2 regions of the Pseudomonas urethralis genome follow, and region 2 is predicted to be linked to the other one. Evidence: predicted binding sites of a transcription regulator. Region 2 holds the regulator's gene; the other holds the start of a gene.
What was found. Region 2 encodes sigma-54, which starts transcription at its own class of promoters, with help from an activator protein. Its sites were predicted from a motif close to ANTGGCATNNANNTTGCTNT; they were not measured.

Region 1 (8,631 bases), on a different contig from region 2:
GCCCTCGACCCGCGGCGCCCAGGAATACGCCTGGGTCCGCTGCAACAAGGGCCGGGCATAGCCATCGAACTCGCTCGGGGTGATTTCATTGGCGTAGGTGAAGAAGCGCCGCAAGCCATCCAGGCGTTGCTCCTGGTCGTCGAAACGCTCGGCTATACGGCTATGGCGCTCGCTGGCCAACAGTTCGAAGCGCTGGCGCAACTGCTGCTTGTAGAACGCCTGCGCGGCCAGCGCGAGGCCAGCCGACAGCAGCACGCCGGCCACCAACGCGACCAGCGCCACCGCCCAGGCAGCCATTGCCTCGCGGCACAGGCCCAGTACCTTCGCACGCACGCCCCACTTCGACATAGAGAGATCTCATCACGTCAGCGTCCTGCGAAACTTCTGGCCCTGTGCTGAGTTATAGCTATTGGCCACTAGGCGCGCAATGCGCCTCGTCCAATTAACGCAACTGCAGGCGCCAGGCGCGGTGGATCCGGTTGTTGCGAGCGAAGTCCGGGTCCAGGGTCTGGGCGCTGATTTCCTCCACGGCATAGCGCGTGCTGACATGCTCATCGAGCTGGAACTTGCGGAAGTTGTTGGAGAAATACAGCACGCCGCCGGGTGCCAGGCGGGCCATGGCCAGGTCGAGCAATTGCACATGGTCGCGCTGGACGTCGAACACCCCTTCCATGCGTTTGGAGTTGGAGAAGGTCGGCGGGTCGATGAAGATCAGGTCGTAGCTGTCGCGGTTGGCTTCCAGCCAGGCCATCACGTCGCCCTGCTCCAGGCGGTTACGCTCGGAGAAGCCGTTCAACGCCAGGTTGCGCCGTGCCCAGTCCAGGTAGGTTTTCGACAGGTCGACGCTGGTGGTGCTGCGGGCGCCGCCCTTGGCCGCGTGCACGGTCGCCGTGGCGGTATAGCAGAACAGGTTGAGGAAGCGTTTGCCAGCCGCCTCGCGCTGGATGCGCATGCGCATCGGACGGTGGTCGAGGAACAGCCCGGTATCCAGGTAGTCGGTAAGGTTGACCAGCAGCTTGACGCCGCCCTCGTTCACCTCCTGGAAGCGGCCTTCGGTGGCCTGACGCTCGTACTGGCGCGTGCCGCTCTGGCGCTCGCGGCGCTTGAGCACCACTCGCTGCGGGTCGATGTTCAGTGCCTGGGGGATCGCCGCCAGTGCGTCGAGCAGGCGTGCCTGGGCCCTGTCCGGGTCGATCGAGCGCGGGGCTGCGTATTCCTGCACGTGCACCCAATCCTGATAGAGGTCGACTGCCAGGGCATACTCGGGCATGTCGGCATCGTACAGGCGGTAGCAGTCGACCTGCTCGCGGCGGGCCCACTTGCCCAGCTGCTTGAGGTTCTTTTGCAGGCGGTTGGCGAACATCTGTGCGCCTTCCGAGAGGCGTGCCGGCTCGCTGGCAACCGCCGCTGGGCGGCGGGACTCGCCATTGTCGGCCTGGGCCTCGCGGCGCTCGCCGGTGACGAACTGATCAGGCTGAACCTTGAACAGCAGCAGCTTGCACGGCAAGGCGCCGTTCCAGAAGGCATATTGCTTGTGACTGCGGATGCCCATGCGCTTGCCCAGCTCCGGCGCGCCGGTGAACACCGCCGCTTCCCAGCCCATGCAGGCCTGGCGCAGGCGCTCGCCAAAGTTCTGGTAGAGGTACAACAGGCTGGCTTCGTCACCCAGGCGCTCGCCGTACGGGGGGTTGCTGATGACCAGGCCTTTCTGGTTCTGGTCCGGGCGTGGCTCGAAGGTGCTGACTTCGCCTTGGTAGATCTTCACCCAGTCGCCCAGGCCGGCACGCTCGACGTTGTTGCGCCCCGGCTGGATCAGCCGCGGGTCGGCTTCGTAACCGCGAATCCACAGTGGCGGCTTGGCCAGGCCGGCTTGCGCACGGGCCAGGCCCTCTTCGTGGACCTTGCGCCAGGTGGCCGGCACATGGCCGAGCCAGGCACTGAAGCCCCAGCGCTCACGCTTGAGGTTGGGGGCAATGTCGGCAGCGATCATCGCCGCCTCCACCAGGAAGGTACCGACACCGCACATCGGGTCGGCCAGGGCGCCGCCTTGGGCAGCAATGCGCGGCCAGCCGGCGCGGATCAGCACCGCAGCGGCCAGGTTTTCCTTCAGCGGCGCGGCGCCTTGCTGCAGGCGATAGCCACGCTGGTGCAGGCTGTGGCCGGACAGGTCGAGCGAGAGGATCGCCTCGCCACGGTCCAGGCGCAGGTGCACGCGGATATCCGGGTCGACCTTTTCCACCGATGGGCGCAGGCCCTCACGGTTGCGCAGTTTGTCGACGATCGCGTCCTTGACCTTGAGCGCACCGAAGTGAGTGTTGTCGATGCCCGAGCCATGGCCGCTGAATTCCACGGCCAGGGTGCCGTCGGCGGCCAGGTGGTCGGCCCAGTCGACGGCATGCACGCCATCATAGAGGTCGTCGGCATTCTTCATCGAGAAGCGCTTGAGCACCAGCAGCACGCGGTTGGCCAGGCGTGACCACAGGCACAGGCGGTAGGCGGTTTCCATGTCGGCGGCGCCGCGAATGGCCGAGGTGTGCTCACGCACATCATCCAGGCCGAGGCCTCGGGCCTCTTCGGCAAGCAGGCCTTCCAGGCCTTTGGGGCAGGTGAGATAGAGTTCGAAACGGTCCGACATGAGTATTCCAGCGCCTTGGGCTATGTAAGTGACGAGGCGACGCATCGCCTTGCCGATGTTTGCCCGAACGCCCTTCCAGCAAGCGTCCGAGTGGCCTTCCCCGCTGCGTCATCGCAACCGAGGGGCCGGGCCGCCTGATCGATCTGCCGCTCGCCAAGTGGCAAAAACAGCTTAGATCATCAGGCAGTACCAATAATTTCCGTCGACGTCGCGGGCCGTGTGACCCTTCGTCGCATTACCAAATATTTCTGTCATCCCGTCGCAACGCTGGCGAAATGACGCCAAGGTTCGGCAAACCCTGATCATAGCGGGCTCAACGCCAAACAAGGTTGAGTCGCATTTATTTACTTATCCCCTCACCCTCGGAAAGGTTACGTGCTTATGACAAATTGATCATTCCCACCGTGACCTGCATTCGTTAGAACTGGTCTCAGGCCGCTTCGCAATGAGGCGGCACTTTCAGCTCGCCACGCCGGCAGCGAGCGCAAAACCGGCAGAAAGACTCTGCCCGGCCTCGGAGAGGCCGACGGGACATTACAGTCAACAAGTGAGGGCAACACCCTATGAGAAGACTTAAGCGTGATCCGTTGGAAAGAGCATATTCACGTGGCTATCAATACGGGGTCACCGGCAAATCCCGCGAACTTTGCCCCTTTACACTTCCTTCAGTTCGCCAAGCCTGGATCAACGGCTGGCGCGAAGGTCGCGGTGATAACTGGGACGGAATGACTGGCACCGCTGGCATCCATAGACTCAACGAAAATCACGCCGTTGGCTGAACGAGGACACTGAATTCGAGTTACCCATGCGCGCCCTATCCGGGCGGCGGGCTTCGGCCCAGGGGCCCCTTGAAGGGGCCCTTTTTTATGCCCGCCTTCAGGCCTTGGGCATTGCCGCGATTGCATCCACCGCCTCACGGATCAGCGCAGGGCCCTTGTAGATGAAGCCCGAATAGATCTGCACCAGGCTCGCCCCGGCGGCGATCTTCTCTGCCGCATGGCGGCCTTCGGTAATGCCACCGGCGGCGATGATCGGCAGCTTGCCACCCAGCTCGCCCGCCAGCACCTTCACAATGTGCGTGCTCTTCTCCAGCACGGGCGCACCCGACAAGCCGCCAGCCTCACCGCCATGCTCCAGACCTTCGACACCCTCGCGGCCCAGGGTGGTGTTGGTGGCAATCACCGCATCCATTCCCGATTGCATCAGTGCCGCTGCCACCAGCGCGGTTTCCTCATCGCTCATGTCTGGCGCGATCTTGATCGCCAGCGGCACGCGCTTGCCATGCTCGGCGGCCAGCTGCTCACGGCGCTCGGCCAACGCATCGAGCAGTTGCTTGAGCGAGTCGCCGAACTGCAGGCTGCGCAGGCCGGGGGTATTCGGCGAGCTGACGTTGACGGTGATGTAGCTGGCTTCGGTATAGACCTTGTTCAGGCAGATCAGGTAATCGTCGACTGCACGCTCGACCGGGGTATCGAAGTTCTTGCCGATATTGATGCCCAACACGCCGTCGTAACGCGAAGCCCGCACACGCTCGAGCAGGTGATCGACGCCCAGGTTGTTGAAACCCATGCGATTGATGATCGCCGTCGCCTGCGGCAGGCGGAACAACCGCGGTTTGGGGTTGCCCGGCTGCGGACGCGGGGTCACGGTGCCGATCTCGACGAAGCCGAAGCCCAGCTGGGCAAAGCCGTCGATGGCCGCGCCGTTCTTGTCCAGGCCCGCCGCCAGCCCCACCGGGTTGGCGAAGTTCAAGCCCATCACGGTCACCGGCAGCGCCGCCGGCTGCTTGCACAGCACACCGTTGAGCCCAAGCCGGCCACCGGCGCCGATCAGGTCCAGGGACAGGTCATGGGAGGTTTCCGGAGAAAGCTTGAACAGCAGCTGGCGGGCCAGGGTATACATGGGCGGGCAAGGCTCGGGGTAAGTGAGGCAGCGATTATAGCCAGCGCGCGCCCGGCATGACAGGGGCTTGGCACATGGGTTGCTACTTCGTTTGCCTACAGCCTATTCAGTACAGGCGAGGACCTTTGTGAATACCGCACCTCTAGCCTGGGTAAACGGCAGCGACGCGCCGGAAAAAACCCGCCTCAACATCGGCTACATGGCCCTGACCGATTGCGCCTCGGTGGTGGTCGCTGCCACCCAGGGCTTTGCCCAGCAGCACGGCCTGACCCTCAACCTGGTACGTCAGGGGTCCTGGGCCGGCCTGCGCGACAAGCTGGCCAACGGCGAGCTGGATGCCGCCCATTGCCTGTACGGCCTGGTCTATGCCGTGCACCTGGGCATCGGCGGTGTACCGGCCAGCGCCATGGCGGTGCTCATGGGGCTGAACCAGAACGCCCAGGCCATCAACCTGTCACCCGCCTTGCAGCAGCAGGGCGTGACCAGCCCTGAGGCACTGGCGCAGCGGGTGCACCAGCAGGGCGCACGGCTGACCTTCGCCCAGACCTTCCCCACCGGCACCCATGCCATGTGGCTGTATTACTGGCTGGCCAGCCAGGGCATCCACCCGCTGCACGACGTCACCAGCGTGGTGGTGCCGCCGGCCCAGATGACGGCGCACATGCAGGCCGGGCGCATCGACGGCTTTTGCGTCGGCGAGCCCTGGGCTGCCGCCGCCGTCAGCCAGGGCCAGGGCTTCACCCTGGCCACCAGCCAGTCGATCTGGCCCGACCACCCGGAGAAGGTACTGGCCTGCACCCGCGCTTTCGTCGAGCACTGCCCCAACAGCGCCCGCGCACTGGTCAAGGCAGTACTCGCTGCCAGCCGGTTCATCGAACAGAGCCCGGAGAACGTGCGCAGCACCGCGCAACTGCTCAGCGGCAGCGCCTACCTCGACACACCGCTCGAAAACATCGAGCCGCGCCTGCTGGGCAACTATCAGGACGGCCTGGGCAACACCTGGCACGACCGGCACGCCCTGCGCCTGTTCGATCAAGGCCGCGCCAACCTGCCTTATCTGTCCGACGGCATGTGGTTCATGACCCAGTTCCGTCGCTGGGGCCTGTTGCGCGATGACCCCGACTACCTCGGCGTGGCTCGCCAGGTGCAGCAATTGCAGCTGTACCGCGAAGCCGCTGACGCACTCGGCGTGAGCAGCCCCGGCTCAGCCATGCGCAGCAGCCTGCTCATCGACGGCACGCGCTGGGACGGTACCGACCCCTATGCCTACGCCCGCAGCTTCCGCCTGCACGCCCTGGGCCAGGCGCCCGATGCCCGAGTCGGTCTGTGAGGGCCATGACCATGCTGCGCATCCTGCTGATCGACGACACCCAGAAGCAGCTTGGCCGCCTCAAGGCCGCATTGCGCGAAGCCGGATTCGAGGTGATCGAGGCGCCAGACCTGACCATCGACCTGCCCGCCTGCGTCGAAACGGTGCGCCCGGACGTCATACTGATCGATACCGATTCACCTGACCGTGACGTGATGGAACAGGTGGTGCTGGTCAGCCGCGACCAGCCACGGCCCATCGTGCTGTTCACCGACGAGCACGACCCGACGGTGATGCGCCAGGCGATCCAGGCCGGGGTCAGCGCCTACATCGTCGAAGGCATCCAGGCGGCGCGGCTGCAGCCCATTCTCGATGTCGCCATGGCGCGCTTCGAGAGCGACCAGGCACTCAAGGCACAGTTGCTGGCCCGTGACCAGCAACTGGCAGAGCGCAAGCGCATCGAGCAGGCCAAGGGGCTGCTGATGAAGATGAAGGACTGCAACGAAGAACAGGCCTACACCTTGATGCGCCGGCAGGCCATGAGCCGGCAGCAGAAGCTGGTCCAGGTGGCCGAGCAGATCATTGCCATGCATGAGATGCTCGGCTAGCGCTGCTGACGGCCTTGTAGATAGTGTCAGGGCTACAGGTGCATGCCTCTGGATGGTGTAAGGGCTGATAGGTGCTTGTCTCTAACTGTTCAGCGCTTGTGAGATCGAGCGCCGCCCGCGCGGCGCATCGCGGGCAAGCCCGCTCCCACATCTGTTTCGGGCCAGTTACTCCTGTGCCGCCAACAGGATCCGCCTTGGTGTATGACTGGAGACAGGTGGGGCGGCATAAGCTCCCACCGAGATGCATCGCCATGCTAACAAGGCGGTCCCTGTTGGCTTCATAGGAGAGATTGGCCCGAAACAGATGTGGGAGCGGGCTTGCCCGCGATGCGCCGCGCGGGCGGCGCTCGATCTCATAGGTGCTAAAGAGCTAAAGGCAGGCACCTCTGAGCCCAGACACTATGTAGAGGCAAGCACCAGCCAGCCCAGACAGTATCTACAGGGATCGCCTGCCAAGTAAAAAGTTGGCCCAGCTCTTGCTGAATAAACCTCACCGGTAGCCAACGGCGGTTGCCTCATAAAACTCCCGACAAAGACGTCGCTCTCCCCTCCACGCCAGTGGACCGGGTAGCGGCGTCTTTTCGTTTCCGCTGCATTGCCGAGTGAGGTGTTCGATGAGTACCAGCTTCTGGAAATCCGGGCATGTGCCCACGCTGTTCGCCGCGTTCCTGTATTTCGACCTGAGCTTCATGGTCTGGTACCTGCTTGGCCCGCTGGCGGTGCAGATCGCTGCCGACCTGCAACTGAGCGCCCAGCAGCGCGGCCTGATGGTGGCTACGCCGATCCTCGCCGGTGCAGTGCTGCGCTTCGTCATGGGCGTGCTGGTCGATCGCCTGTCGCCAAAGGCCGCCGGCCTGATCGGCCAGACGATTGTCATCGTCGCCCTGACCGGCGCCTGGTACCTGAGGGTGCACACCTATGAGCAAGCCCTGCTGCTGGGCGTGTTCCTCGGTGTGGCCGGCGCCTCGTTCGCCGTGTCGCTGCCGCTCGCCTCGCAGTGGTACCCGCCACAGCACCAGGGCAAGGCCATGGGCATCGCCGGCGCAGGCAACTCCGGTACGGTGTTCGCCGCCCTGCTGGCCCCGGTGCTGGCTGCCGGGTTTGGCTGGAACAACGTGTTCGGCTTTGCCGTGCTCCCGCTGTTGCTGACCCTGGCGCTGTTCGCCCTGCTGGCCCGCAATGCCCCGCAGCGGCCCAAGCCAAAGGCAGCAGCCGATTACCTCAGTGCCCTGGGCGACCGTGACAGCTGGTGGTTCATGTTCTTCTACAGCGTCACCTTCGGCGGCTTTATCGGCCTGGCCAGCGCCCTGCCCGGCTACTTCAGCGACCAGTACGCCCTGAGCCCGGTGACCGCCGGCTACTACACCGCCGCCTGCGTGTTCGCCGGCAGCCTGATGCGCCCGCTGGGTGGTGCCCTGGCCGACCGCTTCGGCGGCATCCGCACCCTGCTCGGCATGTACAGCGTGGCTGCCATCTGCATCGCGGCAGTTGGCTTCAACCTGCCCAGTGCCGCAGCCGCCCTGGCGCTGTTCGTCAGTGCCATGCTCGGCCTCGGCGCTGGCAATGGCGCGGTGTTCCAGCTGGTACCGCAACGCTTCCGCCAGGAGATCGGCGTGATGACCGGGCTGATCGGCATGGCCGGTGGCATCGGCGGCTTCCTGCTGGCAGCAGGGCTCGGCGCCATCAAGCAGCACACCGGCGACTATCAGCTGGGCCTGTGGATGTTCGCCAGCCTCGGCGTGCTCGCCTGGTTCGGCCTGCACGGGGTCAAGCAACGCTGGCGTACCACCTGGGGCTCGGCAGCGGTTACCGCTGCACGGGTCTGAGGATGACCATGAGCCTGCAGCTCAGCTTCGCCCAGGCCAGCGCCACCGGGCCACGCATGGAGAACCAGGATGCCCTGCGCCTGGTCACGCCGGCGGCGGAGCTGGCCGCCAGCAAGGGCTACCTGTTCGCCCTTGCCGATGGCGTCAGCCAATGTGCCGACGGTGGCCTCGCCGCTCGCGCCAGCCTGCAGGCGCTGGCCATGGATTACTACGCGACGCCCGCCACCTGGGGTGTGGCCCAGGCCCTCGACCGCCTGCTGCTGGCACAGAATCGCTGGTTGCGTGCCCAAGGCAGCCAGCCGCTGCTGACCACACTGAGCGCCCTGGTGCTGCGCGGGCGCCGTTTCACCC
Region 2 (8,631 bases):
GGCCCCAGCAGTTCGCTTTCAACGCGGATGGCTTCGGCCAGCGAGCGGTCGGCGTTGGTCAGCGGATGGCGACGGCGGGTTTCCGAGAAGCGCTTGAGCAGCGTGTCTTCGTCGGCATCGAGAAACAGCACATCACACTGAATGTGGCGCCCACGGGCCTCCGCCAACAGCTCGGGGAAGCGCGAAAGGTGGCTGGGCAGGTTGCGTGCATCGATCGAAACCGCCACTTTGGGTTGCAACAGTTCGGTATTGATCAACGCGTTCTCGGCCAGCTGTGGCAGAAGCCCGGCCGGGAGGTTGTCGATCACGTAAAAGCCATTGTCTTCCAGGACATCGAGGGCGGTACTTTTGCCGGAGCCAGACCGGCCGCTGACGATGATCAGGCGCATGTTCAGTGCTCGTTCTGTGCGTCCAGGACAACCTGGTACAGGGCCTCGCTGCTACCGGCGGCACGCAGTCTATCGCGGACCTCCTTGCGATCGAGCATGCTGGCGATCTGGCGCAGCAGTTCAAGGTGGGCATCGGTGGCCGCCTCTGGCACCAGCAGGACGAACAGCAGATCCACCGGAGCGCCATCGATGGCGTCATAGTCGATCGGCGCATCCAGGTGCAGCAGGGCACTTACCGGGGAAGCGCAGCCTTCAAGCCGGCAGTGGGGGATGGCAATGCCATTGCCAAAGCCGGTCGAACCCAGTTTTTCGCGAGCGATGAGCTTTTCGAAGACGTCTTGCATCGCAAGCTCAGGTACTTGCTCGGCAATCAGGTTGGCGACCTTTTCCAGGGCGCGCTTCTTGCTGCCGCCCGGCACGTTCACCAGGGAACGGCCGGGGGTCAGGATGGTTTCAAGTCGGATCATGGATGAGAGGGATCAGCGGGCAGCTGCACCTTGCAGCAGGCTTTGCTGTTTTTCCTTGTGTTTTTTCAGTTGGCGGTCGAGCTTGTCGGCCAAGGCGTCGATCGCTGCATACATGTCTTCGTGTTCCGCGTTGGCAACCACTTCACCGCCGGGAATCTGCAGGGTCGCCTCGACCTTCTGCTGCAGCTTCTCGACCTTCATGATGACCTGCACGTTGGTGATCTTGTCGAAGTGACTTTCCACCCGAGCGAGCTTTTCAAGCACGTAATCGCGCAGTGGCTGGGTGACTTCTACATGCTGTCCACTGATATTGACTTGCATACAGCTTCTCCTTTGTTGCCCGTGCATAAAGAGGCAGGTATTGCACCTGCCCCACAAACGCTGTGGCACATCCGGGGGCTACATCAGTCGCTTGCGCTCGCTCGACGGTGCGATGCCGAGGGACTCGCGGTACTTGGCGACGGTGCGACGGGCTACCTGGATGCCTTGTGCCTCCAGTAAACCAGCGATCTTGCTGTCACTCAATGGCTTTTTCTGATTTTCCGCAGCAACCAGTTTCTTGATGATCGCGCGGATCGCCGTAGACGAGCATTCTCCGCCTTCGGCGGTGCTGACGTGGCTGGAGAAAAAGTATTTCAGTTCGTAGATGCCACGCGGGGTGTGCATGTATTTCTGTGTGGTCACCCGCGAAATGGTCGACTCATGCATACCCACCGCTTCGGCGATGTCATGCAGGACCAGCGGCTTCATTGCTTCGTCGCCGTGGTCGAGGAAGCCGCGCTGGTGTTCGACGATCTGCGTGGCGACCTTCATCAGCGTTTCGTTGCGGCTCTGCAGGCTCTTGATGAACCAGCGCGCCTCTTGCAACTGGTTGCGCATGAAGGTGTTGTCGGCGCTGGTATCGGCGCGGCGGACGAAGCCGGCGTACTGCGGGTTGACCCTCAGGCGCGGGATCGCTTCCTGGTTCAGCTCGACCAGCCAGCGGTCGCTGTCCTTGCGCACGATCACGTCGGGAACCACGTATTCCGGTTCGCTCGACTCGATCTGTGAACCGGGCCGCGGGTTGAGGCTCTGCACCAGCTCGATCACTTGGCGCAGTTCGTCTTCCTTGAGCTTCATGCGGCGCATCAGCTGGCTGTAGTCGCGGCCGCCGAGCAGGTCGATGAAGTCGGTGACCAGGCGCTGGGCCTCGCTCATCCAGGGCGTGCTGGCGGGCAGCTGGCGCAATTGCAGCAGCAGGCACTCGCCCAGGCTGCGGGCGCCGACGCCGGCTGGCTCGAACTGCTGGATGCGGTGCAGCACCGCCTCGACCTCGTCAAGCTCGATATCCAGCTCCGGGTCGAAGCCTGCGCAGATTTCTTCGAGGGTATCTTCGAGGTAGCCCTGGCCGTTGATGCTGTCGATCAGGGTGACGGCGATCAGGCGGTCGGTATCGGACATCGGTGCCAGGTTCAACTGCCACAACAGGTGGCTCTGCAGGCTTTCGCCGGCCGATGTGCGGGTGGTGAAGTCCCACTCGTCGTCATCGTTGCTGGGCAGGCTGCTGGCGCTGGTCTGGTAGATGTCTTCCCAGGCGGTATCGACCGGAAGCTCGTTGGGGATTCGCTCGTTCCACTCACCGTCTTCCAGGGTTTCGGCACTGGTGGTGCTTTCCTGGAAGCTGTTGTCCGGGACTTCGGCGGCCGGCTTGTTCTCGACGTTGTCCGCCATCGGATCGCTGTTGTCGAAGTCGTCGCCGTCTTCCTGACGTTCGAGCATCGGGTTGGACTCCAGCGCTTCCTGGATTTCCTGCTGGAGGTCCAGGGTGGAAAGCTGAAGGAGGCGGATGGCCTGTTGCAACTGCGGGGTCATCGTCAGTTGCTGGCCCATTTTTAGGACGAGCGATGGTTTCATGGCAGGGGCTTAATACCTTGTTCGCCGGCGCGCATGCGCCATCCACTACACGAGGGCGCCAAAGCGCCAAATTCAAGCAAGATTTATGCCTCAAATTGTAGCGTTTGCCTAGAGCACTGTAACAACTTAAGCCCCTGCAGGGCATTAATGCCAGTGCTCCAGGCAGGTCCCGAGGGTCAGAGCCGGAACTCGTGGCCCAGGTAGACTTCCTTGACCAGGTCGTTGGCCAGGATGGTCTCGGCGTCCCCTTCAGCGATCAGTCGGCCATCGTTGACGATGTAGGCGGTCTCGCAGATGTCCAGGGTTTCACGGACGTTGTGGTCGGTAATCAGCACACCGATCCCCTTGGCCTTGAGGTGGTGGATGATCTGCTTGATGTCGCCCACGGAAATCGGGTCGACGCCGGCAAACGGTTCGTCCAGCAGGATGAACTTCGGTGCGGTCGCCAGGGCGCGGGCAATTTCGACGCGGCGGCGTTCACCACCGGAAAGGCTCATGCCGAGGTTGTCGCGGATATGGCTGATGTGGAATTCCTGCAGCAGGCTTTCCAGCTCTTTGCGCCGGCCTTCGCGGTCGATGTCCTTGCGGGTCTCGAGAATGGCCATGATGTTGTCGGCTACCGATAGCTTGCGGAAGATCGAGGCTTCCTGCGGCAGGTAGCCGATACCGGCGCGGGCGCGGCCGTGCATGGGCTGGTGGCTGACATCGAGGTTGTCGATCAGTACGCGCCCCTGGTCGGCCTGGACCAGCCCAACGATCATGTAGAAGCAAGTGGTCTTGCCGGCGCCGTTGGGGCCGAGCAGGCCGACGATCTGCCCGCTGTCGATCGACAGGCTGACATCACGCACGACTTGCCGCCCCTTGTAGCTCTTGGCCAGGTGCTGGGCTTTGAGGGTTGCCATTTACTCGGCCTTCTTCTTCGGCTGGATCACCATGTCGATGCGCTGACGTGGTTGAGTCACGTTGCCGCCACGACCAGCGGTCGCAACCTGGGTCTTGGTGTTGTAGACGATCTTCTCGCCTTCGGTGGTGTTGCCTTCGTTCTCGACCTTGGCGCGGTCGGTGAGGATCACCGTGTCTTTCTGCGCCTGGTACTGGATGGTCACCGCCCAGCCTTTCATCTTGTCGGGCTTGGCCGTGCTCTGCTGTTGCTCGAAGTAGGCCAGGTTGCCCACCGAGGTCACCACGTCGATGTCGCCATTGGCGGCACGGGTCATGGTCACGGTGTTGCCTTTGATCATCATCGAGCCCTGGGTGATGATCACATCGCCGGTATAGGTGGCCACGCCCTGCTTGTCGTCCAGGTGCGCGTTGTCGGCCTGGATGCGGATAGGCTGGTCACGGTCGGTCGGCAGGGCGAAGGCGCTCGCGCTTCCCAGTGCTGCGCTCAGGCTGAGCAAAAGGGGGAGGGTTTTAACGAGCCTCATACTGTCCTCTTACGTTAGAGAGCAAGTCCATCTTGCCTTCTTTCAAATACGCTTTCATTCCTTTACCCGTAGTCGTGCCACCGGCGCCGTCGATTCTAACGGCTTGCTCGGTCTGCGCATATTGCTTCTGCGGGAATACGGTCATGCGCGAGCTGGTAACGATCAATTCACGCTGCTTTTCGTCGATGCGTTGCACGCGGACCTTCTCGATCAGCTCGACCTCGGTGCCATCCGGGTTGACCTCTGCGCGTTCGCTCTGCACATGCCAAGGGTATTCGGTGCCTCGGTACAGGTGCAGGTCGGGCGTGGTCAGCAGGGTGACTTCACTGGCCCTGAGGTGCTCGACCTTGTCGGCAGTCATTTCGTATTGCAGCTTGCCATCAGGCATGAACTGCACGCTATGCGCGTTGATCGCGTAATAGTCGATGGCGCTTTCGTCAACCTGGGCGACTGGCTTGTCGAGGAAGCTTTCAGGGCTGACATTCCAGTAGCCGATTGCCGCAAGCAGGGCGGCAATCACCGCGAGCAGCGCAATATTGCGGGCTTTCTTGCTGAACATGGGCAGCCTTAAAGGTAGTTGGCGTTGGCAGCGTCCAGGGTGCCCTGGGCGTGCATGATCAGTTCACAGAACTCGCGTGCAGCACCTTCGCCACCGCGTGCCCGGGTGACGCCGTGGGCGTGCTGGCGAACGAACGGTGCGGCGTTGGCTACGGCAATCCCTAGGCCTACCCGGCGGATTACCGGCAGGTCGGGCAGGTCGTCGCCCAGATAGGCGACCTGTTCATAGCTTAGGCCCAGTTCGGCGAGCAGGCCGTCGAGCACGACCAATTTGTCTTCACGGCCCTGGTAAAGATGAGGGATACCGAGGTTTTTCGCCCGGCGCTCGACGACCGGGGTCTTGCGTCCGCTGATGATCGCCGTGGTTACGCCCGAGGCCATGAGCATCTTGATGCCTTGGCCATCCAGGGTATTGAAGGTCTTGAATTCGCTGCCATCTTCAAGAAAGTACAGGCGGCCATCGGTCAGTACGCCGTCGACGTCGAAAACGGCCAGTTTGATCGCCTTGCCGCGTTGCATGAGATCTTCAGTCATCGGTTCGTTCTCCTTTACATCACGCCGGCGCGCAGCAGGTCGTGCATGTTCAGGGCGCCGGTCGGGCGCTCGTCCTTGTCCACGACTACCAGGGCGCTGATCTTGTGGTCCTCCATGATCTTCAGGGCCTCTGCCGCCAGCATCTCGGCGCGAGCCGTCTTGCCGTGCACGGTCATTACCTGATCGATCAGTGTGGTGTGCACATCAATGTTGCGGTCCAGGCTGCGGCGCAGGTCGCCATCGGTGAAGATCCCGGCCAGCTTGCCATCGCTGCCCACGATAACAGTCATGCCCAAACCTTTGCGGGACATTTCAAGGAGCGCGTCCTTGAGCAGTGTGCCGCACTGTACCTGGGGCAATTCGTCACCGGCATGCATGACATTCTCGACCTTGAGCAGCAGGCGGCGACCCAGGGCGCCGCCAGGGTGCGAAAAGGCGAAGTCCTCGGCGGTGAAACCACGCGCTTCGAGCAGGGCGATCGCCAGCGCATCACCCAGTACCAGTGCGGCAGTGGTAGAGGAGGTCGGGGCGAGATTCAGCGGGCAGGCTTCCTGAGTGACGCTGGCGTCGAGATTGACCTCGGCGGCCTGGGCCAGGGGCGAGTCCGGGTTGCCGGTCATGCTGATCAGCTGGATCCCAAGGCGCTTGATCAGCGGCAGCAGGGTCACGATCTCGGCAGTGCTGCCAGAGTTGGACAGGGCCAGGATGACGTCGTCGCGGGTGATCATGCCCATGTCGCCATGGCTGGCTTCGGCCGGATGCACGAAGAATGCTGGCGTGCCGGTGCTGGCCAGGGTGGCGGCGATCTTGTTGCCGATATGCCCCGATTTGCCCATGCCGACCACCACGACCCGGCCCTTGCTCGCCAGGATCAGCTCGCAGGCCTTGACGAAATTGGCGTCGATGCGGGCCACCAGGCCTTGAACGGCCTCGAGTTCCAGGCGCAGGGTGCGCTGGGCGGAGTGGATCAGCTCGCTGGATTGGCTCATGTCGAAAAGCAATGCCTGATTAAAAGGCGGCGATTATAGCCGCAATACAAAAAAGCCTCATCCTTTCGATTGCTTTCTCAAATGTCGTCAATGCCTGTCGATGGCCTGAACGACCTGTTCCATGCCCTTGGGGGCGTGAGGTCAGCAGTGCTATAGTTCGCCGCTATTCGGCCTGCCAGGGGCGCGTGTGCCTTCACGATGAGGGCCAGCGTCCATAAGTGCGAGGCTGCATCAGCAAGGAGTCTAGATGAGTGTGGATAGCGCCTACGCGGTCGAGTTGAAGGGAGTCACCTTCAAGCGCGGTTCGCGCAGCATTTTCAGCAATGTCGACATCCGTATCCCGCGTGGCAAGGTCACCGGGATCATGGGGCCGTCGGGTTGCGGCAAGACCACGCTGCTGCGCCTGATGGGCGCGCAGCTACGGCCGTCGAGCGGAGAAGTGTGGGTGGCCGGGCAGAACCTGCCGAGCCTCTCGCGCAGCGACCTGTTCGACGCCCGCAAGCAGATGGGCGTACTGTTCCAGAGCGGTGCGTTGTTCACCGATCTCGATGTGTTCGAGAACGTGGCCTTTCCTTTGCGCGTGCATACCCAGCTTTCGGACGAAATGATCCGTGACATCGTGTTGATGAAGCTGCAGGCGGTTGGCCTGCGCGGTGCCATCGACCTGATGCCGGACGAATTGTCCGGCGGCATGAAGCGTCGGGTGGCGCTGGCCCGGGCGATTGCCCTGGACCCGCAGATCCTCATGTACGACGAACCATTCGTCGGCCAGGACCCGATCGCCATGGGTGTGCTCGTGCGGTTGATCCGTCTGCTCAATGATGCCCTGGGCATCACCAGCATCGTGGTCTCCCATGACCTCGCCGAAACCGCGAGTATCGCCGATTACATCTATGTGGTCGGTGATGGCCAGGTGCTGGGCCAGGGGACGCCTGACGAGCTGATGGGCTCGGACAACCCGCGCATTCGCCAGTTCATGAAAGGCGACCCGGACGGCCCGGTGCCATTCCACTTTCCCGCGCCTGACTACCGCGCCGATTTGCTGGGGGCGCGGTGATGCGCAGAAAATCCTTACTCGAACGTATTCGCCTGCTCGGGCGCTCGGCGATCGACGTGCTGGCCGTGCTCGGGCGCTCGTGCCTGTTCCTGTTCCATGCACTGATCGGCCGTGGCGGCATTGGTGGCGGTTTCCAGTTGCTGACCAAGCAGCTCTACTCGGTGGGTGTGCTGTCGCTGGCGATCATTGTCGTTTCCGGCGTGTTCATCGGCATGGTGCTTGCCCTGCAGGGCTACAGCATCCTGACCAAGTACGGTTCCGAGCAGGCGGTCGGGCAAATGGTCGCCCTGACCCTTCTGCGTGAGCTCGGCCCGGTGGTCACTGCGCTGCTGTTCGCTGGCCGCGCCGGTTCCGCGCTGACCGCCGAAATCGGCAACATGAAGTCCACCGAGCAGTTGTCGAGCCTGGAAATGATCGGCGTCGACCCGCTCAAGTACATCGTTGCGCCACGCCTGTGGGCCGGTTTCATCTCGCTGCCGCTGCTGGCGCTGATCTTCAGCGTGGTCGGCATCTGGGGCGGTTCGTGGGTCGCGGTCGACTGGCTGGGCGTCTACGAAGGCTCGTTCTGGGGCAACATGCAGAACAGTGTTTCCTTTACCGACGACGTGCTCAACGGGCTGATCAAGAGCCTGGTGTTTGCCTTCGTCACGACCTGGATTGCCGTATTCCAGGGGTACGACTGCGAACCCACCTCAGAGGGGATCAGCCGCGCCACCACCAAGACCGTGGTCTATGCCTCATTGGCAGTACTGGGTCTGGACTTTATTTTGACCGCCTTGATGTTTGGAGATTTCTGATGCAAAACCGCACCCTGGAAATCGGTGTCGGCCTGTTCCTCCTGGCCGGGATCCTGGCGCTGCTGCTGCTGGCCCTGCGTGTCAGCGGGCTGTCGGCCAGCCCGAGCAGCGATACCTATAAAGTTTATGCGTACTTCGACAATATCGCGGGTTTGACGGTCAGAGCTAAAGTGACCATGGCCGGTGTCACCATCGGCAAGGTCACCGCCATCGATCTGGACCGTGATTCCTACACCGGTCGTGTGACGCTGCAGCTGGACAAGGCGGTCAACAACTTGCCGACCGACTCCACTGCTTCGATCCTGACCGCCGGCTTGCTTGGCGAGAAGTACATCGGTATCAGCGTGGGCGGTGAAGAAGACGTGCTCAAGGATGGCTCGACCATCCATGACACACAGTCGGCGCTGGTGCTGGAAGATCTGATTGGCAAGTTCCTGCTCAACTCCGTTGGCAAGGAACCAAAAGAAGCGCAACCGGCTAATTAAGGAGTTTCCATGATTTCGATCCTGCGACGTGGCCT

Region 1: L6D64_RS22500 (CmpA/NrtA family ABC transporter substrate-binding protein) is a predicted target of sigma-54. The motif match lies at 4,604-4,623, and genes of this name have one in related genera.

What each region holds. Positions count from the first base shown of each region.
Region 1 covers NZ_BQIJ01000017.1:16,398-25,028, reverse strand. Annotated here, with positions in the region: gene L6D64_RS22520 (sensor domain-containing diguanylate cyclase) at 1-348, opposite strand, end outside; gene rlmKL (bifunctional 23S rRNA (guanine(2069)-N(7))-methyltransferase RlmK/23S rRNA (guanine(2445)-N(2))-methyltransferase RlmL) at 443-2,635, opposite strand; gene rmf (ribosome modulation factor) at 3,199-3,414, shown strand; gene L6D64_RS22505 (quinone-dependent dihydroorotate dehydrogenase) at 3,512-4,537, opposite strand; gene L6D64_RS22500 (CmpA/NrtA family ABC transporter substrate-binding protein) at 4,665-5,867, shown strand; gene L6D64_RS22495 (ANTAR domain-containing response regulator) at 5,879-6,454, shown strand; gene L6D64_RS22490 (nitrate/nitrite transporter) at 7,069-8,280, shown strand; gene L6D64_RS22485 (bifunctional protein-serine/threonine kinase/phosphatase) at 8,289-8,631, shown strand, end outside.
Region 2 covers NZ_BQIJ01000010.1:111,800-120,430, forward strand. Annotated here, with positions in the region: gene rapZ (RNase adapter RapZ) at 1-389, opposite strand, end outside; gene ptsN (PTS IIA-like nitrogen regulatory protein PtsN) at 392-856, opposite strand; gene hpf (ribosome hibernation-promoting factor, HPF/YfiA family) at 869-1,177, opposite strand; gene L6D64_RS17445 (RNA polymerase factor sigma-54) at 1,256-2,749, opposite strand; gene lptB (LPS export ABC transporter ATP-binding protein) at 2,926-3,651, opposite strand; gene lptA (lipopolysaccharide transport periplasmic protein LptA) at 3,652-4,176, opposite strand; gene lptC (LPS export ABC transporter periplasmic protein LptC) at 4,163-4,735, opposite strand; gene L6D64_RS17465 (KdsC family phosphatase) at 4,744-5,268, opposite strand; gene L6D64_RS17470 (KpsF/GutQ family sugar-phosphate isomerase) at 5,283-6,257, opposite strand; gene L6D64_RS17475 (ATP-binding cassette domain-containing protein) at 6,505-7,314, shown strand; gene mlaE (lipid asymmetry maintenance ABC transporter permease subunit MlaE) at 7,314-8,111, shown strand; gene mlaD (outer membrane lipid asymmetry maintenance protein MlaD) at 8,111-8,596, shown strand; gene L6D64_RS17490 (MlaC/ttg2D family ABC transporter substrate-binding protein) at 8,606-8,631, shown strand, end outside.